Regions from separate parts of the Bacillus sp. SCT118 genome, predicted to be linked through region 3. Evidence: riboswitches for the same ligand, from Rfam matches in the RefSeq annotation. Region 3 holds a riboswitch; each other region holds the start of a gene.

Region 1 (6,939 bases), 1.8 Mb from region 3:
TAACCGCGCGAGGCGGACGGGCAGGACATATTACATCAGATGACGGTGTTCTTGATTTTGATATTGTCATGCCAAATGCCAAAAAAGAAGGACAAACCGGCACAAATCCGGAACAGCTCTTTGCGGCAGGGTATGCTGCATGCTTCGGCGGCGCGCTCGAACACGTAGCCAAAGAGCAGAATATCGAAATTGATTCGGAGATTGAAGGGCAGGTCAGCCTCATGAAGGATGAGAGCGACGGCGGGTTTAAAATTGGTGTCACACTTGTTGTGAACACGAAAGATTTAGATCGGGAAAAGGCACAAGAGCTTGTCAACGCCGCTCATGAATTCTGTCCTTACTCAAAGGCAACCAGAGGAAATGTTGATGTAAAACTAGAATTAAAATAATGACCGGCATCCTGAGGGTTCTCAGGATGTTTTTTTGTGTCGGAGCGGGTGTGATCTTTTCGAGGTCTGAGACATTTCTTATAAATGGATTCAGACTTATATCCATTATGAATTGACGCGGAACGGGGTAGGAGTGGGCACAGATTATTGATAAAACGTCAGAGAAGCGATCACAGCGTTTAAAGCCTGCAAAAGTTACAGATGAAGGGGGCGGCTGGCTCGGTGTCTGCCAAGCTGAATTCCGGCTCGCATGATTGCTGTTTTGTATTTGCACAGGGCAAAGCGGCTACTTGGAGAAATAACAAGGATCAGGCCGCACATGCCTGATCCTTTTAATATTCTTTCTTGTTGGCAAAATCCCGCCATGCCTGAAACGGGGATAAATGCTCCATAAGAGTCACTTGATAAAAGGGGATCGTTCTTTCTTCAGCAGGTTTATCAATTTCTTTATAAATGAATGAATCATCAAACCCGGCTTCGGCAGCGTCAGTGTGCTCAGCTGCATAGAAAACGGCTTTAGGCCGGGCCCAGTAGATGGCGCCCAAGCACATTGGGCATGGTTCACAGCTCGTATACAAAATGCAGTCATCAAGCTGGTATGCTCCTAGCACCTTACAGGCTTTCCGAATAGCAGTGACTTCCGCGTGGGCAGTCGGATCATTGCTTGTTGTGACGTTGTTCTGTCCCTCGGCAATAATGACTCCGTCTTTCACGATAACGGCTCCAAAAGGCCCGCCGATTCCTGCATTCACTCCTTCACATGCGAGAGTGACAGCCCGTTTTAAGAACGTTTCATGATTCATCCCAATCCCTCCTGTCAATAGAGTGTTATTAGTATAGCCGAAAAAAGGGCAAAGAACATTCTCAAAAAAGTGTAAAATAAACAAAGTTTTTGGGGGATTTGCTAAGATAAGAGGAGAAAAGAGGAGGGGTAATCATGCTGCATTTATATATTGCCAGACACGGACAGACCCAATGGAACGTAGAAAAACGGATGCAGGGCTGGATGGATTCTGATTTAACAGAACTTGGGCTGTACAATGCCCGTGCTCTTGGGGAGCGTCTGAAGGATATTGAATTGAATCAGGTATACATCAGCCCGAGCAAGCGGACAGAAGAGACAGCAAAAACCGCACTAGGGTCGCGCAGGCTCCCGCTGGTGATAGATCATATGTTCAGAGAAATGTCACTGGGCTCATGGGAAGGGAAAAAACAAGAGGATATTGAAAGGGACGAACCAGATCTTTTTCACGCTTATTTTCATTATCCCGAAGCTTATCGCCAGCAGGGAAGTGAAACGTTTTTTGACTTTGAAAACCGGGTAAGGCTGGCACTCCAAACGATTTTAGACAGCCATTCTTCCGGTAATGTTCTCTTGGTTACCCATTCTGTCTTTATATTAATGCTGTTAAATATCATAAAGGGAAGACGCGTTAATGACATATGGAATTCTGCTTACATACATGATACATCATTGAGCCTTGTGGAATTTGATGAAAATGGAACAGCCGAAATAATAATAGAAGGGGACGGGAAGCATCGGAAACCGATTTCCGCTTTCTAATAGAAAAAACCATCTGCCAAATGCAGATGGTTTTTTCAAATTATACTAGCTGTGTCTGCTGTGCTCTTGCCTGTTTTGCGGCTTCAACCATGTTTTTCAATGCTGCAACCGTTTCTTCCTGCTGTCTTGTTTTCAATCCGCAGTCCGGATTTACCCAGAAGCGGTCAGTCGGACAGACGGCAAGCGCATCAACGATAATATTGTACATTTCTTCAGTTGACGGCACACGAGGGCTGTGAATGTCATATACACCAAGGCCAAGCCCTTTCAAATACGGGTGGTTTTTTAAGTAATCTAAAAATCCTCCGTGGCTTCTGCTATGTTCGATTGTAATCACATCGGCATCAAGATCATTGATTGTATCAACGATATCTTCGAAGTTGCTGTAGCACATATGTGTATGAATTTGTGTCTCGTTTTTCACGGAAGAAGTGGTTAATCTGAATGCTTCTGCCGCCCAAGTCAAGTACTCATCCCAATCGCGGGTTTTCAATGGAAGGCCTTCGCGCAGCGCTGGTTCATCGACTTGAATGATTTGAATGCCTGCGTCTTCAAGCGCTTTAACTTCTTTGCGAAGGGCAAGCCCGATTTGGAAGGCGATTTCTTTCCTCGAGATATCGTTTCGAGGGAAAGACCAGTTTAAGATTGTAACCGGGCCCGTCAGCATTCCTTTTACATGCTTGGAAGTCAATGACTGTGCGTAGACTGTGTCTTTCACTGTCATCGGTTCAATAAATTCAACATCTCCGTAAATGACTGGCGGGCGGACACAGCGTGAGCCGTATGATTGAACCCAGGCATATTTAGTGAAGGCGAAACCGGCCAGCTTTTCACCGAAGTATTCGACCATGTCTGTCCGTTCAAATTCGCCGTGAACAAGGACATCAAGCTCCAATTCTTCCTGAATATCAATCCATCTTTTTGTTTCCGCATTGATAAAGTTTTGATACTGTTCTTCGGACCACTCAGCTTTCCGCCATTTTTGGCGTGCGCTCCGCACTTCAGCAGACTGCGGGAAGCTGCCGATCGTTGTCGTCGGCAAAAGCGGAAGGCCGAGAGATTCATTTTGCAGGGCTAAACGTTCTTCAAACGGAATCGGACGCTTGAAGTCTTTATCAGTTAATTGCTCAAGCTCTTTCTTTTGTTCAGAATTGGCGCCTGTTGCAAACTGTTTAAGCGCCTGGATATCAGCCTTAGCCTGCTGAATCTCTTCGCTGATCGCCGCTTTTCCTGATACTAAGCCTTCTTTCAAAGCTGTCAGCTCGGCCAGCTTGTCTTTTGCGTAGGACAATCCGTTCAATAGGTCTTTTTCCAAATGCTCATCAGGATGTTTCGCTACCGGAACATGCAACAGGCTGCTGGAAGGCTGAATCCACAGTTCATCAACTTTTGCAATGCTGAGAATATCAAGAACGGCATCGAGACGCTCTTCAAGGTCCGCTTTCCAAATGTTGCGTCCGTCGATAACGCCGGCTGCCAGCACTTTGTCTGTCGGAAAACCATGTGTTTTAAGCTGTTCTAGGTTTCTGCCTTTGTCGTGAACGAAATCAAGGCCAATTCCCTGAACCGGGTAAGAGATCAGCTCTTCATACGCATCAACAGAATCAAAATACGTCTGCAAAAGCACATTCAAGGATGAAAGCTCACTTGTAATGCTTTCAAATAACTCTTTTGCGCCGCGGACATCTTCACTAGAGGCGGTAACGAGCGCCGGCTCATCGATTTGAACCCATTTTACGCCTTCTTCTTCAAGTTCTTTCAAAAGCTGTACATATAATGGCACAAGGCGTTTTTGGATCGCTTTTGCTTCGGACGGTTCATAGCCTTTAGCGAGCGTAACGAACGTATAAGGGCCGACAATCACAGGCTTTGTTTCCACACCGTATTCCTGTTTGATCCGGCGATAATCTTCGAGTTGTTTGTTTCTTGTCAGACGGAACTCAATGCTCTCGTCATATTCCGGAACGATGTAATGGTAATTTGTATTAAACCATTTTGTCATTTCACTAGATACAGCGTCTTTGATTCCGCGGGCGATAGCGAAGTATGTATCGGTAGCGTCAGTCAAATGTCTGAACCGTTTCGGGATCCAGTTGAAGCTGACTGCTGTGTCGAGTACATGGTCATACTGTGTGAAATCAGAAACAGGCACAACATCAATCTGCTGGTCAATTTGTGTTTTTACTGCGGATAAAAATAGTTCGTCGATTTGCTTTAAAAACGTATCTTTATCAGTACTGCCTTTCCAATACGCTTCAAGTGCTTTTTTCCATTCACGGTTCAGTCCGATTCTCGGAAATCCTAAATTCGATGTTTTGATGGTTGTCATTGTTTCTCCTCCTTTATATGTAAAACACTCTCTTTAACCCGCGGATACAGGCTGCTAAGAGGTTTTCTCACAACAAAAAGCCTCTTTCCCATGAGAGAAAGAGGCTTTTCTACGTAAAACACTGCCTCTCTCATCTCTCAGACACAATCTGATGGAATTAGCACCGTGCCTTATGAGACATCAGTCTCGGCGCGAAAAGCAGTGCGCCCCATTTCACAATGGTATTACGGTCGGTTGCTGTTGGGGTCAAAAGGCCAATCCCTCGCCCAACTCTCGATAAGAGAAAATGTTATTAATTTTTTGAAAAGTTGAATCATTTGTTGGTAATCTTAACAGTAATTCAAATTCATTGTCAACATAGAATTTGAAATTTTTATTTACATGATGTGGTGTATATTATATAAGAAAAATAATCTTATAGGGTCAACAAATGTGATTGCTCTGCTTTTTCTGCGAGCTCATCAGGAGCTGTTAAATACAGGAATCCATTGCCTGCCAGCGTTTTTGCAATATCAAGAGGAAGTGTCCTGCGGATTAGCTGTGCGAAAACCTCAGATTCAGAAAGCTTTCTTTGAAATGATTCTTCTTCATAGCTTTTGATTAAAGCAAGCGCACCGCTGACATGAGGGGCAGCCATTGAAGTGCCGGTCAGCTTACCGTACTTCTTGTTGGGAAGGGTGGATAAGATGTTTTCTCCTGGTGCCACAAGGTCAATCTCTTTATTTGCGTTAGAAAATTCTGACAATTCTCGCGCTACAGAAACAGATCCAACTGCAATCACTTCATTATAAGCTGCGGGGTAGGAAAGCTCTTCTGTGCGTTCGTCGCCGTCACCTTCATTTCCCGCTGCACAAACGACAAGCACTCCGTTTTTCACTGCGTTTTTCACTGCTTCTTCCAGCTCTGGCACATCGCTTGGCCCTCCAAGGGACATTGAGATGATGTCGACTTTCTGTTCCACCGCGTAGTTGATGCCGTTGATTATCCATTCGTATTGTCCGCTGCCGTTCTCGCCGCCAAGAACCTTCACAATCAATAGGCTTGCCTCAGGCGCGACTCCGGCAATGCCTCCGTTTGAATCATTAGCTGCAATCGTTCCGGCGACGTGTGTGCCGTGTCCGTTGTAGTCGGAAATCGCATCTTCCTTGCCGCCGTCGTCATCCGTGAAGTTCTTTCCGCCGATGATTTGATTTTTTAAATCAGGGTGGCTTGTGTCGCAGCCCGTGTCTAATACAGCAACTTTAATATTTTTGCCTTTTACCCCTTTTGCCCACATTTCTGGCGCCTTAATCACTTTAATGCCCTCAGGAAGCTCGTTTACATCCATGATCTGCTCATTCGTCACATACGGGATCAAGCGGATTTCACCATTCATAAAAAAGCCCTCCTTTTTTATGCTTTCAAGTGGATTCAAGGGTGTTGCCTCATATTATATGAAAAAAGCAAGCGCTCGGACAGAGCCATTTGAAGCATTTTGAAAAAATAGGATACACACCAAAGAATTAGTAATCTTCAAAATATTGGATGGCTTCGGCATGTATGACTGGGATTCAACTGTAAGTCAAGTTATAATAGTGTTGGGGAAAGGAGCAGTGTCATGAAACTGAATGAAAAATTATATGCATTTTTTTCAGAGCATGTGGAACAAATGGCCGAGGAATGGATTGAAACGATGGAGGAAAGTGATCCGAATTCGCTTTACGCCCTACATAATGCAACAGTAACGGAAGAATTGAAAGAGCAGGACAGAGAATTTTACCGGCATCTGAATTACATGTATGTTTTACCGGAAAAACAATTTCTCGAAGAGTTTCAAGAGTGGGTCATTGAGCTGACCAACGATCAAAAACATCTCGACACACCGGTTCAGTATGTCATTCGGGAGTTTATGAGAAACAGGAGATTATATACGAAGTATTTTGAGAAGTTTGCAGAAGAAAATGAGTCAGCGTTTGAACCGGGAGAGAAGCAAAAATGGGCAGATTTGATTGTAAAAGTATTTGATTTCACCATTTATACATTCGTTGATCACGCTGAAATGAATGCCAAGCAGCAATTAAACGCCCAAAGAGAAATGATATTGGAATTAAGCTCACCTGTCATTACCCTGAGCAAATCAACAGCTCTGCTGCCTCTTGTCGGTGACATTGATACCGAACGGGCGAAGTTTATTCTGGAAAACACGCTTCAAGCTTGTGCGAAAAGACGCGTGGAGCATCTGTTAATTGATCTGTCAGGTGTTGTGGTAGTGGATACGATGGTGGCGCACCAGATTTTTAAATTGATTGAGGCGCTCAATCTGATCGGTGTCCGGTCAACCCTGTCAGGAATCAGGCCTGAAATTGCGCAAACTGCTGTACAGCTGGGGATTGACTTTTCGAATATTACCATTAAAACCAACCTTGCCCAAGCATTAAATTATCATCAATAAGAAAAAATCCGCTATCGTCGATAGCGGATTTTTTATGAGGCAAAACAGAAAGATACGAGAAAAGATCCTGCGAATAACAAGAGAACGAGGCAAAAGAACAGCCAGTCGCGCCGGTTCACGCTCAATGTCCTGTAATATGTCCGGTTTCTGCTTCCTGTAAAACCTTTCGATTCCATCGCAAGCGCTGTCCGTTCCGCTTTTCTGATGGCGCTTGCCAATAGCGGTA
Region 2 (6,939 bases), 1.8 Mb from region 3:
CGGCATGCCGTGATCCAAGCGTTTCTCCTGCTCTCATATCTGGCATTTTGCTCTGCCACACACGTCTGATCGGCTAACAGTGCCTCTGCTGCAGCCTCCTGAGTCGCTCTGAAAAGACTGACAAACATATGGTCTTGATAAAGATTGATCGCTTCAATGACCGAAGCGTTTCCGACGGCAAAGCCAACCCGCCATCCTGCCATGTTATACGTTTTTGACAGCGTGTAAATTTCAATTCCGATATCCTTCGCACCTTCAGTCTGCAAAAAGCTTAAAGGCTTGCAGCCGTCAAATCCTACAGCGCCGTAAGCAAAATCGTGAACGACGCAGATTCCGTTTTCAGTCGCAAAACGCACGGTATCTTCAAAGAACTCGGAAGTAGCAACAGCTCCGGTCGGATTATTCGGATAATTTAAATACATCAATTTCGCCTGTTCCCTTGCTTCAGCGGCTATGCTGCTGTAATCAGGGAGAAACGCCCTGTCCTTTACGAGCGGCATCATTTCCATCTTCGCTTTTGCAAGTGTGACACCCGACCAGTAATCAGGATAACCCGGATCGGGAACCAAAATCGTATCACCGGGATTCAACAAGCATTGCGGGAGCTCGACTAGACCGGCTTTTCCGCCGAATAATACAGCGACTTCGGTTTCCGGATCCAGATCAATGCCGTATTCTCTTTTGTAAAATGCAGCAGCCGCTGACTTCAGACGGTATGAGCCGCGAAAAGACGAATATTTATGATTCTCAGGATCAGCAACAGCTCGTTTCATCTCCTCAACAATATGCTCAGGAGTCGGCTGATCTGGATTTCCCTGTCCTAGATTGATAACGTCATGTCCTTCTGCGAGCTTTCGGTTCACTTTCTGCACCAGAGAAGCGAAGAATTGTTTAGGCAATTCCTTCAATACATGAGACTGTTCAAATTTCATCTATTCTCACCTTCTAAAAAAATCTTGAAATGATAGTCCATCATCATATATGGTTAAATGAAAAAAGTAAAGAAAAATTTGGGGTGTTAAAAAGATGAAATGGACGATATCTTGTCTTCAATTTGATATTTCATACGGAAAACCTTCGGAAAATATAAAAAAAGCTGAATTTTTCATCGAAAAAGAAAGCAAACATGCTGATGTTCTTGTTCTGCCTGAATTATGGACGACCGGATATGATCTGGCCAATCTTGATGAACTCGCTGACGAAGACGGCCGCTCCGCTCAGAGCTGGCTGAAGAAAACGGCAAAAAAACATGGTGTTCATATTGTCGCCGGATCGGTCGCTGTCAGAAAGAATTCTGATGTTTATAATACAATGTACATCGCGGATAAGGAAGGGCAAATCATTAAAGAGTACAGAAAAGCCCATCTTTTTCAGCTGATGGATGAGCATCTGTATTTATCAGCCGGTTCCGAAGACGGATACTTTGAGCTTGACGGTGTCAAAAGCTCAGGATTGATCTGTTACGATATCCGTTTTCCGGAATGGATCAGAAAACATACGACAAAAGGCGCCAACGTGCTGTTTATTTCTGCGGAATGGCCTCTTCCCCGCCTTGATCATTGGAAAAGCCTGCTTATTGCGCGGGCCATTGAAAACCAATGCTTTGTCGCAGCCTGCAATTGTACCGGTTCAAATCCGGATAATGAATTTGCAGGACATAGCCTGATTATTGATCCATGGGGGCGTGTACTTGCTGAAGGCGGCCGGGAAGAAGGCATAGTCCGAGCGGAAATCGACCTTCAAGAAAGCGCAGAAGTTCGGGAGAGCATTCCTGTTTTCGATGATATCAGAAAAGATTTATATTAAAAAATATATTGACAACTAACTATATTACCTGTTACCATGTTCATCAACTGATAAATTAGAATTGTCAAACAAGTGAATATATTCTCTTATCGAGAGTTGGGCGAGGGATTTGGCCTTTTGACCCCAACAGCAACCGACCGTAATTCCATTGTGAAATGGGGCGCAGCTTTTTCGCGCCGAGACGCTGGTCTCTTAAGGCACGGTGCTAATTCCATTCAGATCTGATCTGAGAGATAAGAGAGGCGGACATAAAAATGTTAAGCCTCCTTCTCTCTGAGAAGGAGGCTTTTTTACGGCCACATATTAAGGATTACATATTTGGAGGTTATGATGATGGGAGTCACAAAAACACCTTTATACGAAACGTTAAATGAAAGCTCCGCTGTGGCGTTGGCGGTGAAGCTTGGCCTATTTCCAAGCAAAAGTACGCTGACATGCCAGGAGATCGGAGACGGCAACTTAAATTACGTTTTTCATATTTATGATCAAGAACATGACAGAGCATTGATCATTAAACAGGCGGTTCCGTATGCAAAAGTGGTGGGAGAAAGCTGGCCGCTGACAATCGACCGTGCAAGAATCGAAAGCAGCGCTCTCATCCGTCAGGGCGAGCATGTGCCTCACCTGGTTCCAAGAGTGTTTTATTCTGATACGGAAATGGCGGTTACCGTCATGGAAGATCTCTCTCACCTCAAGATCGCAAGAAAAGGGCTGATTGAGGGTGAAAACTATCCTCATCTGTCGCAGCACATCGGTGAATTTTTAGGAAAAACACTTTTCTACTCATCAGATTACGCGCTTGAACCTAAGGTGAAAAAACAGCTTGTTAAACAGTTTACAAATCCAGAGCTATGCGACATTACGGAAAGACTTGTTTTTACAGATCCTTTCTTCGACCATGACACAAATGATTTTGAAGAAGAGCTTCGTCCTTTTGTCGAAAAGCTCTGGAATAATGACAGCGTTAAAATCGAAGCCGCTAAGCTGAAAAAGTCATTTTTAACGTCTGCGGAAACGTTGATTCATGGTGATTTGCATACAGGAAGCATTTTCGCAAGTGAGCACGAAACAAAGGTGATTGATCCTGAGTTTGCTTTTTACGGACCGATCGGCTTTGATGTAGGGCAATTTATCGCCAACTTATTTTTGAACGCACTCAGCCGTGACGGGGCTGACAGAGAGCCGTTATATGAACATGTCAACCAGGTCTGGGAAACGTTTGAAGAGACGTTTAGTGAATCTTGGCAGAAGGACAGTCTGGATGTTTACGCCAACATCGACGGTTACCTCACTGATACGCTCAGCCATATTTTTGAAGAAGCAATCGGATTTGCGGGCTGTGAGCTGATACGACGCACGATCGGCCTTGCCCATGTAGCTGACCTGGATACGATCGTGCCGTTTGATAAACGAATCGGCAGAAAACGCTTGGCGCTCGAAACCGGCACAGCCTTTATCGAAAAACGTTCGGAATTCAAAACGATAACAGATGTTATTGAATTATTTAAGTTACTTGTAAAGGAATGATCTATTCATGACCCATTCATTTGCTGTTCCACGTTCTGTTGAATGGAAAGAAACAGCTATTACCATTTTAAATCAGCAAAAGCTTCCTGATGAGACGGAATATTTGGAGCTGACGACGAAAGAGGATGTATTTGATGCGATTGTCACGCTCAAAGTAAGGGGCGCTCCGGCGATCGGCATTACGGCTGCCTTCGGACTGGCGCTTGCTGCCAAAAACATTGAAACAGATAATGTCACGGAATTCCGCCGCAGACTGGAAGACATCAAACAATATTTAAACAGCTCACGGCCTACCGCCATTAATTTGTCATGGGCGCTTGAGAGACTGAGTCATTCGGTCGAAAACGCGATTTCCGTAAATGAAGCAAAAACAAACCTTGTCCATGAATCCATTCAGATTCAGGTCGAGGATGAGGAAACGTGCCGGTTGATCGGCCAAAACGCCCTGCAGCTTTTCAAGAAAGGCGACAGGATCATGACAATCTGCAATGCCGGCTCAATCGCGACAAGCCGCTATGGAACGGCGCTAGCTCCGTTTTACTTGGCCAAACAAAAAGATTTGGGATTGCACATTTATGCCTGTGAAACAAGGCCTGTCCTGCAAGGTTCACGCCTTACTGCTTGGGAGCTGATGCAGGGGGGCATTGATGTCACTCTGATCACAGACAGCATGGCCGCCCATACGATGAAGGAAAAACAAATTTCCGCTGTTATCGTCGGAGCCGACCGAATTGCAAAGAACGGTGATACGGCAAATAAAATCGGCACATACGGTCTTGCTATTTTAGCAAACGCCTTTGATATTCCGTTTTTTGTCGCCGCACCTTTATCTACATTTGATACAAAGGTCAAATGCGGCGCTGATATCCCGATAGAGGAACGGGATCCCGAGGAAGTCAGGCAGATTTCCGGAGTTCGGACCGCTCCATCCAATGTGCCTGTCTTTAATCCCGCTTTCGACATTACACCTCATGATCTCATCTCAGGAATCATCACAGAAAAAGGGATTATGACCGGAAACTATGAAGAAGAGATTGAACAGCTGTTTAGAGGAGAAAAGGTGCATTAAAAAACCGCTGGACTTTGCTCATTTGGAGCCGAGTCAGCGGTTTTTTTGTTTCTTTTTGTTAACATTGATGATTTCATCTTTTTGAGCGCTTGATAAGATATGCAGTTTCACAAACAGTTCGGCAAAAACGGCAAGTTTCTCAGAGCGGCTCGGCTTCAATTGCTTTGTCCTCCTTTTTCATCAGACCAACTTTTTTAACTTAATAAAATGATATGTCGGCCGTGAAAAAAAGGGAACGTGCCATATGTTTTATTTTTCTTTATAGGAGATTCGCTCGATGTTTAGCAAAAATGCTTTGATCTCGGTTTTGCTTCCGGCGTATCCTGTTAACGCACTGTTTTTGCCGATCACTCTGTGGCACGGGATAAAAATCGGCAGGTCGTTACGTTTATTAGCCTGTCCGACAGCCCGCACCGCTTTCGGACTGCCGACCGCAGCGGCAATATCCGCATAGCTTCGGGATTCACCATATGGAATCCTCTCCAGCGCCTGCCACACTTTTTGCTGAAAAGGAGTGCCCTTTTGGCTGAGCGGCAGGGAGAATGTCTTTCTTTCGCCTGCGAAATATTCTTGAAGCTGTTGTTTCGCTTCTGCAAGATTAGGTGTTTCCTTGTGCTCAGTATTCTGAACCGTTTCTTTCCAATCCACCCAATCTTCCTGACTGAGAAATAGACGAGTGATCAGGCCCTCCTCTTCGGCAATGATAAGTTCACCGAGCGGCGTTTCGGCTGTCGTATAGTAGTTCATTCATCATTCCTTCTTTCTTCAGCATTCTGTCTGACAGGAAGCGTAATATGGAAAACGGTGCCCTTCCCTTCTTCACTTTCCACCATAATCTCGCCTTGATGTTCTTCAATAATTTTATAGCTTACCATAAGCCCAAGTCCAGTTCCCCGTTCCTTTGTCGTATAAAACGGTTCACCAAGTCGCTTTAATTTATCTTCTGTCATTCCGATTCCCTCGTCTTTTAAGGAGATAAGAACATGATCTGGATCCAATGCCTTTATCGTTACAAAAATATTTCCGCCGTCAGGCATCACTTCGATGGCGTTTTTTAATATATTGATAAAAACCTGTTTCAGCTGATTCGGTTCACAGTAAATCGGGGGAATGTCGTCAATTAAATCAAGTTGCATTTGTACATTGCTGAGATTGGCTTGCGCATTTAGAAGGTCTATCGTGTCCCTCATAATTTGGGTAACATGTTTTTCCTCATACATAATGGCCTGGGGCTTGGCTAAAATCAAGAATTCGGTGATGATGGATTCGATGCGCTTTAGTTCTGAGGTGATCACGTTGAAGTAAAGGGCGTAGTCTCCCTCGACACTCCCTTTCAGAAGCTGAATGAAGCCTTTAAGAGCAGTCATCGGATTTCTGATTTCATGAGCAATGCCGGCTGCGAGTTCGCCGACAACATGAAGGGTATCTGATTTGCGCAGGCGTTCCTCCAATTCTTTTCGCTCTGTTACGTCTTTAAAGATAGCCAAGTTCATATTTTGAATAATATTCCGTTTAAAAGAGAATTCGAGTTTTCTGTTATCACCGCTGCTCAGCAAAAATGGAATTTCGTTGTCCATTTCATCAAAATTAATCTGCCTTGCCGGTGATGCCAGATTTTCTATTTCATAAGCAGAAATAATATCTAACAGGCTGTGCTGTTTTATCTCTTCATGTGACAGTCCCAAAATATGGCTTGCTAACGGGTTGGCGTCGATGATCCTGTATTGATTGTCGAACAATACATTGCCGTCCATTGAGCCGTTGAACACTTTTCTGAATTTAAGCTCGCTTTCCCGAAGCTCCTTTTCCATCCGCTTTCTGTCGCTTACATTTCTTAAGATCGTCAAATGCTGATTTTCAAGGATTGTCCGTTTTGAAGTAAATTCAAGCTCTTTGAATTGCCCGTTCCCCATTTGAAACAGCAGCTCTTCTCTGATCTCTCCGTATTTTGCGTATTTCCTTTTCGTTATGCTGTATTTCTGCTGCGAGTCAACGAGAAAATCACACAGCTTTCTTTTCAACAGCAAATTCATCGGCAGCTCAAAAATTTTACAGGCTGATTGATTCGCTTTTACGATTCTTCCGTCATTCGACCAGATGATGATGGCGTCCATTGCATTTTCAAAGATTTCTCTGAAGCGCTCCTCACTTTTAAAGAGCTGCAGCTCCATAGACCGCTTCTCTGTGATATCCCTCATAATGGACATATAAAAACCGCTGATGATGTTTGATGTAATCGTGAATTCAAATAGTTTTTGAACTCCTGAACGAAGCTTGACAGGCAGCTCCCCCTTCGCTTTTCCCTTGCGGTTGAGCGCCTTCCAGATATTGTCGAAATCTTTTCGTGAGCCGCTGTCTATAAACTCATACAAAGATAAATGAGACAGCTCATTATGATTGATTTCAAAGCTTTTACAAAAGGACAAATTGGCATCAATAAAACCGCCATCTTTATCAAACAGGACGATTCCGTCAACTGCTCTGTCAAACAAGTCCTTAAAAAGCTGTTCATTCATAGAGAATTCCCGCTCCAGAAT
Region 3 (6,939 bases):
CGCGCGCAGCACCGCGGCGGTTCACATAAGTTGTCACACCGCTTGACAGATTATCCACCGCACCGTATGTCACGCTGGCATTATCACCTGTGATGACCTCACTGATAATATTGAAGACAGCGTCTTTCGGGTTTACAGTGCTGATGTAGTTTTCTACATATGTTACAGAGCTGTGGTCTTCAGCCACAATCAGCACGTGGTTGAATAGAGCTGTATCATTGCTTTCGTGGACATAAACAGCCTGAACCGGCGTCTCCACCTGAACATTTTTCGGAACATAAAGGAATGCTCCTCCGTTAACAAGAGCCGCGTGAAGTGCAGTTAACTTATGTTCGTCAACCTTCACGCCATCCTTCATAAAGTATTTCTCCACCAAGTCGCTGTGCTCACGTGCAGCAGTCAGAATATCAGTGAAGATGACGCCTTTGTCTTTCAATTCTTGAGAAAGAGAAAGATGTGCCGGCGTCTGGTCACGCTGTACGTATAATGTTTTATCTTCGTTTTCAACGTCGATCAGCGCTTTCACTTCATCAGTCAAATCTTCTAATGAAGAAAGCGGTTCGTTATCAACTGTATGCTTCGCGAAATTCGTGAAGTTCCAGTTTGTGATTTTTGTTTTGTCAGGTTTCGGCATCGGCAGATCCTCAGCTTGTTCAAGAGCCTGTAAGCGCAGGTTCTTCAGCCAGGCAGGTTCTTGGTGCTTTTCGGAAAAGCTTTTGAGATACTCCTGATCTACGGATAGTTTTGTACCTAGTGTCATATTAATCCCCCTAACGCTTACGCTTCTTGGCCAACAGTTTCGTCTTCAATGCCAAGTTCTTGTTTGATCCAGTCATAACCTTCTGCTTCAAGACGCTGTGCAAGCTCTGCACCGCCGGATTTTACAACGCGGCCTTGCATCATAACGTGAACAACATCCGGAGTGATGTAGTTTAACAGGCGCTGATAGTGAGTGATCATCAGGCAGCCGAAGTTTTCGCTGCGCATTTTGTTGATTCCTTTAGATACAACTTTCAAAGCGTCAATATCAAGACCTGAGTCGATTTCATCAAGGATGGCGATTTTCGGTTCAATCATCATTAATTGAAGGATTTCGTTGCGTTTTTTCTCCCCGCCTGAGAAACCTTCGTTAAGATAGCGCTGAGCCATTTCAGGGTCCATTTCAAGGAACTCCATGTTTTCGTCCATTTTGCGGATGAATTTCATAAGAGAAATTTCATCGCCTTCTTCTCTGCGCGCGTTGATTGCTGAGCGAAGGAAGTCGGCATTTGTCACACCGCTGATTTCACTTGGGTACTGCATCGCAAGGAATAAGCCTGCCTGCGCACGCTCGTCCACTTCCATCTCCAGTACATCTTTGCCGTCAAGCGTGATGCTGCCTTTTGTTACTTCATATTTAGGATGCCCCATAATAGCAGCTGATAAAGTGGATTTACCAGTTCCGTTCGGGCCCATTACTGCGTGGAATTCTCCACCTTTTATTTCAAGGTTTACACCCTTTAAGATCTCTTTTCCTTCGATTTCAACGTGAAGATCTTTGATCGTTAATGTTGAAGCAGCCATATCTATACCTCCAAAAATATATAATCATTATTCTCATTTTATTCTCATTCTAATTTTATAACAAATGAAAAGTAAATACAACTTTTTATCGTGCCTCGCACATTCCTCAAGTTTAACAAAGATCGGCACTTTATTAAAGCCATTGAAAAAGAAAAAGAGTGGATTCCCACCCTTTTTTAAAAGATTGATTTTCTCAATAAGCGCCCGCAGAAATCCGCTTGCTTTTTTGATAATCAAGCTCTCTCTGCCGCTCTACTTTCATTCTTGTTTCCAGCCGGCGTCCGTATTCCTCGTATCCAATTCCATGTGACAGCTGCATCGCTTTTTCCATTTCTGACGTATAATCGAGGTTCAGTCTGTCCTGGCTGCTGCAAATAATGAATCAATCCCTTCATATATTTGCTTTCTATTGTATCAGTGCTTCGTTGGATGCCGCAAAAAGGATATGGCTTGAAATAGCAGCAGATGAGACGAAAGCATCCACTCAGTTCAAATGAGAATGGTTTTTCGGAATATTCCTTCTCTTAATGCGTGGTGTTTCCGAATTCCTCAATGCACTGTTGAACGACTGTCACGCCTTGGCTGAAAGCTGCGCCGCCTCCAAATGCCGCTGCCACACTGACGGCTTCGAGAATGTTTTCTTCTGTCGCTCCCTGATCGAGACAGCCTTTTGTATGATAGATCATGCAATATTCGTCCTGAGCATTGATGGCAATTCCGAGGGCGATCAGCTGTTTTTCTCTTTCAGTCAGAGAATTCCCGGCAAAGCACTGTTCAGTAAATTCGTTAAATTTTCGTCCCATCAGCGGCATCTTTTGTTCAAATGTGCCTAAACCATGTTTATATTGTTTTAACGCGTCCTGCATGCTTCCTCTGTCTTGATTCAAAGAAAATCCCTCCATCTGTTTAACATTCCTTTTTATTATGAACAGCTTTTAGGAAAATACGCGAAGAAAACCCCGGATTTCTCATCCGGGGTTTCACCGTGTCAGCAAACCCTCGCATTCGTTGTCAGACCTGCGCGTTGGTGCTCACGAATTACAACATTCGCTCCGCTCCAATGCTCGGCCTTCCTAGACTTCAAGGGTTTTCAATCACGCTGAAAAGATGACAAAGCCCTAAAACGAATATCGTTTTAGGGCTTTGTCAATAATTGAACCCCGGATTTCTCATCCGGGGTTTCTGTCTTATTCAGATACAGGAAGCACAGCTCCGTCGTATTTTTTCTCGATGAAGTCTTTGATCTTTTTAGAGTGAAGAACTTCCATCAGCGCTTTGATTTTTGCAGAATCTTCTTCCCCTTTTCTTACTGAGATGATGTTAGCGTATGGGTTGTTTTTCGTTGATTCTACTTCAATTGCATCTTTTTTAGGATTTAATTTATTTTGGATCGCATAGTTTACATTGATGAAGGCCGCGTCTCCTTCTTTGTTTTCATATGCTTTTGCCGTTAATTCAGGCGCTACTTTTTTGAATTCAAGGTTTTTCGGGTTTTTCTTAATGTCTTTCAATGTTGCGTCAACTGTTTCCACCTTAGAATCAAGAGTGATTAATCCAGCGTTTTCAAGCATTGCAAGCATACGGCCTTGTTCAGCAACGTTGTTTGTCAGAATGATTGTCGCACCGTCTGGAAGGTCTTTCAGCGATTTGTATGTTTTAGAGTAAATACCGAATGGCTCTAAGTGAACAGCACCGGCATTCACAAGTTTGTAATCTGTGTTTTCTTTCATTTCTTGCTCAAGGTAAGGAATGTGCTGGAAGTAGTTCGCGTCCACTTCTTTATCAGCTAAAGCTTTATTGTACATTTTGTAATCACTAAGCACTTTCACTTTCAGCGTATAGCCTTTTTCTTTCAGCAATGGTTCAGCTTCTTTTAAAATTTCCGCATGCGGTGTTTTCGTTGCCGCAACGACAATTTCTTTCTTGCCGGATTCAGCGCCGTTATTCGAACCGCAGGCAGCCATAACTCCTGCAAATACAAGCAGTAATGCACCCAAAAATAGCTTTTTCAATGTAAATCCTCCCTTATCGTTTGTCTATAATATTTGTTATTAGATCACCGATGATTTGAATAATAAACACGATGATTAAAATAAACACAGTAGCAACGAAGGTAACATCAGCGTTATTAGACTGATATCCTTCTACGTACGCAAGGTTTCCAAGGCCTCCTGAACCAATGGCTCCGGCAATTGCCGTTGAGCCGATCAAAGCGATGGCAGTAACCGTAATGCCAGAAATAAGAGCAGGCATTGATTCCGGAATCAGCACTTTGAAAATAATCGTAGACGTTTTCGCGCCCATTGATTTAGCGGCTTCAATCACACCTTTATCCACCTCACGTAGCGCGATTTCAACAAGGCGCGCGTAAAATGGTGCCGAGCCGATTACCAGCGCCGGCAATGCGGCGTTTGGCCCTAAGATCGTGCCGACTAAAAATTTCGTAAAACCTAATAGTAAAATAATTAAAATAAGGAATGGAATCGATCTGAATATGTTAACAACGGCCGCAATCACAGAGTTGACCGCTTTATTCTGCCAGAGGCTTCCTTTGCTCGTCAGAAAGAGCAGCAAGCCGAGGATGACCCCGATGACAAAAGCAAACAGTAAAGAAATCAGCGTCATATAAAGTGTTTCATATGTCGCGTTCCATAATTCAGTTAAATCAACGTTCGGGAAGTATTTTTCAAACATTCGTGATCACCTCTGCTTTCACCTGTTTGTCATTAATGAATCGGATCACGTTTTGCACTTCTTCCTCGTCTCCGTCAATGTGGATGAACAGTGAACCGTAAGCCCCATCCTTCGTCTGCGAAATCTTCCCTTGCAGAATATTAACGCTGACATTGAAGTTTCTGATCATCTCTGTAATCAGAGGCTGTTCAGCTGACTCACCGACAAATGTGAGCTGAACCATTTTTCCTGATGCTGTATCATCAAGAAGATGCTGAAGCGTCTCTTTCGTTTCTTCCGGCTCTGTCACCTGTTGAACAAATCGTTTTGTCATTTGTTCCTTTGGATTTTTAAAGACATCGAGAACCTCGCCTTCTTCGACCACCTTGCCGTTTTCCATGACGGCGACTCTGTTGCAGATTTTACGGATGACATGCATTTCGTGCGTAATCAGCACAATCGTCAAACCGAGTCTTTCATTAATATCGGACAATAGATCCAGAATTGAATCTGTCGTTTGCGGATCTAATGCTGATGTCGCTTCGTCACAAAGGAGAACCTTCGGATTGTTTGCAAGCGCTCTGGCAATTCCGACACGCTGCTTCTGACCGCCGCTCAGCTGGGACGGATATGATTTTTCTTTTCCTTCTAAACCTACCAGTTTAATCAGTTCATTGGCGCGCTTGATCCGCTCGCTCTTTTTCACCCCGGCAATTTCTAAAGGAAACATGATATTATCTCTGACAGTCCGCGACCAAAGCAAATTGAAATGCTGGAAAATCATACTGATCTCATGGCGTGCTTTTCTTAAACCGCGTCCATTTACTTCGTTAATCTTGGTTCCCGCCACTTCCACGGTTCCTGAGGTTGGTTTCTCAAGGCCGTTCAGCAGACGGATTAAGGAACTCTTACCAGCTCCGCTATATCCTATAATTCCAAAAATCTCACCTTTTTTAATGGAAAGCGAGACATTTTGGACAGCATTGACATCTCCATGTTTCGATTTGTAAACTTTTGAAACATCCTGAAGATTGATCAAAGCAATCACCTGCCTTAACACTATTCTAAGAAATCTTCCGGTTTTTTCTGCAAAAGAAAAGCCTTTCTGCACACTTGAGCAGAAAGGCTTATATAAAATGCCTTTCTCTCATCTTTCAAAGCTGAACGCTTCGTGTGAATTGGCACCATTTCAACAGCGTTGATGGTTGCCGGGCTTCATAGGGCACTTCCCTCCACCTCTCTTGATAAGAGAAATATATAGTCTTTTTCGTCCGGAAATTCTTAATGTAGAATAGCACGGCGAATGATTAAATGTCAATAAAATAAATGATGTCAACTTTTACTATTATAATAATTTATTATTTTTTAATTTTTTAAAATCCTCTGAAAAAATCCATTTGTCAGCCAGAGAATGGCTTCCAGTTTTAACAGGGCCCTGAATGATCCCTTTACTTTGAGGCTTCCGCTCTGAATCAGGTGCTGAAGGGAAATGTCTCCGTGCAATAAATCAATAATTTCCGTTTGGTTTCCGTAAAAGGTCAGGTTGGACGTTTGGGGCGGGGAAACTTTTTTCATTTCTCCCTGTTCGTTTATTGAGACGGTTAAGGCTTCTGCTTCTCCTTGGAAGGTAATGAGCAATGTTGAGGCATTCAAAAGGGGTTTTAAAAACAGATGCTGATACTCATCTTCTAAAACTTCCGCTTTCTCCATATGTACAACCTCCTATTTGTTGGTCATACATACACATTTCTCTCTTTGTCGCAAGAACCCCTTTATAAAACGAACGACAATTTCATTGGATATGCTGAGAAATATGTCATAAATGGGATGCGGAAGATGATTTTTGTTTGATCAGCTCATATAAATAAGAAACGGAATGAAATGCATATCCTCTTTCGACCATCTTTCCGCCTTTAAACAGCAGAAAACAAGGGACGCTTTCAATTTGATACGCTTTTGCGAATGTCGGAGAGTAATTGACATTGTTTTGATAGAAGGCGACATCAGGCAGCATTTCTTTCACCACTGTCAGCATTTTGCTTGCAAGCTGGCAGGTGCCGCAAAACGGAGTATATAAATATAGAAGGTACACATCATCTTCAATGTGGTCAAGTTCGTGTTCTTGGAGTTCTTTCATGCTATACACCTCGGGACTTTCTTTCAAGAAAAATAGTATGGACATTCAGATTCGCACGCAGCAATACAGAGGCGACATGGTGCCTGGGCGCAGCCGCTACTTCCTTATAGGCTCTGTCGATATGGAGATGGCAGGCTTCATTAAATTCACGCTTCAGCTGTTTTCTCAATTTCTCACCTGATTCATCAGCATCAACTAATATATAGACGTCTTTATCATAAAGCTCGTCAGCCAATTCCTCAAGCCTCAGCTGGCTGATTGTTCCGTTTGTGCAGATAATGCGCACCGGCTCATTCAGGACGCTTTCGATTTTCTCTTTATCTGATTTCCCCTCGACAATCATAACCTTTTCCAGCTCATCCATCTTCATCTTGTTCACCTGCCGCGTCAAATTTGAAACGTTCAGATTGTAAAAGAAGGCAGTGAAATTCACCGCCAACATTAACACCAGCCGTTTTCGTAGTCACAATCTACATATTTTGCGTCGTCTCCAGAGACCACATCGGCTGTCTTATAAAATTTCTCATTTTCAAAGGAATAACCGGACTTAAGCTCATATTCATTCA

The links. A riboswitch is a leader RNA that binds a small molecule or an ion and turns the genes downstream of it on or off. The one in region 3 is predicted to bind S-adenosylmethionine.
Region 1: linked by a shared signal. The riboswitch ahead of metE (5-methyltetrahydropteroyltriglutamate--homocysteine S-methyltransferase) and the one ahead of metN (methionine ABC transporter ATP-binding protein MetN) in region 3 are both predicted to bind S-adenosylmethionine.
Region 2: linked by a shared signal. The riboswitch ahead of mtnK (S-methyl-5-thioribose kinase) and the one ahead of metN (methionine ABC transporter ATP-binding protein MetN) in region 3 are both predicted to bind S-adenosylmethionine.

What each region holds. Positions count from the first base shown of each region.
Region 1 is NZ_CP191225.1:2,676,934-2,683,872, reverse strand. It holds gene ohrB (organic hydroperoxide resistance protein OhrB) at 1-389, shown strand, start outside; gene guaD (guanine deaminase) at 722-1,192, opposite strand; gene ACQVGT_RS13600 (histidine phosphatase family protein) at 1,327-1,953, shown strand; gene metE (5-methyltetrahydropteroyltriglutamate--homocysteine S-methyltransferase) at 1,994-4,282, opposite strand; SAM riboswitch class I at 4,410-4,565, opposite strand; gene isp (serine protease Isp) at 4,698-5,657, opposite strand; gene rsbRB (RsbT co-antagonist RsbRB) at 5,880-6,713, shown strand; gene thiX (HMP/thiamine ABC transporter permease ThiX) at 6,746-6,939, opposite strand, start outside.
Region 2 is NZ_CP191225.1:2,638,618-2,645,556, forward strand. It holds gene mtnE (methionine-glutamine aminotransferase) at 1-932, opposite strand, end outside; gene ACQVGT_RS13385 (carbon-nitrogen family hydrolase) at 1,027-1,806, shown strand; SAM riboswitch class I at 1,890-2,046, shown strand; gene mtnK (S-methyl-5-thioribose kinase) at 2,140-3,333, shown strand; gene mtnA (S-methyl-5-thioribose-1-phosphate isomerase) at 3,341-4,402, shown strand; gene ACQVGT_RS13400 (hypothetical protein) at 4,436-4,561, opposite strand; gene ogt (methylated-DNA--protein-cysteine methyltransferase) at 4,652-5,149, opposite strand; gene kinE (sporulation two-component system sensor histidine kinase KinE) at 5,146-6,939, opposite strand, start outside.
Region 3 is NZ_CP191225.1:887,678-894,616, reverse strand. It holds gene sufD (Fe-S cluster assembly protein SufD) at 1-760, opposite strand, end outside; gene sufC (Fe-S cluster assembly ATPase SufC) at 778-1,563, opposite strand; gene ACQVGT_RS04450 (YuzK family famiily protein) at 1,757-1,894, opposite strand; gene ACQVGT_RS04445 (carboxymuconolactone decarboxylase family protein) at 2,088-2,465, opposite strand; gene metQ (methionine ABC transporter substrate-binding lipoprotein MetQ) at 2,751-3,575, opposite strand; gene metP (methionine ABC transporter permease MetP) at 3,589-4,257, opposite strand; gene metN (methionine ABC transporter ATP-binding protein MetN) at 4,250-5,275, opposite strand; SAM riboswitch class I at 5,381-5,487, opposite strand; gene ACQVGT_RS04425 (SCP2 sterol-binding domain-containing protein) at 5,602-5,946, opposite strand; gene ACQVGT_RS04420 (thioredoxin family protein) at 6,053-6,373, opposite strand; gene ACQVGT_RS04415 (toprim domain-containing protein) at 6,375-6,737, opposite strand; gene ACQVGT_RS04410 (YusG family protein) at 6,815-6,939, opposite strand, start outside.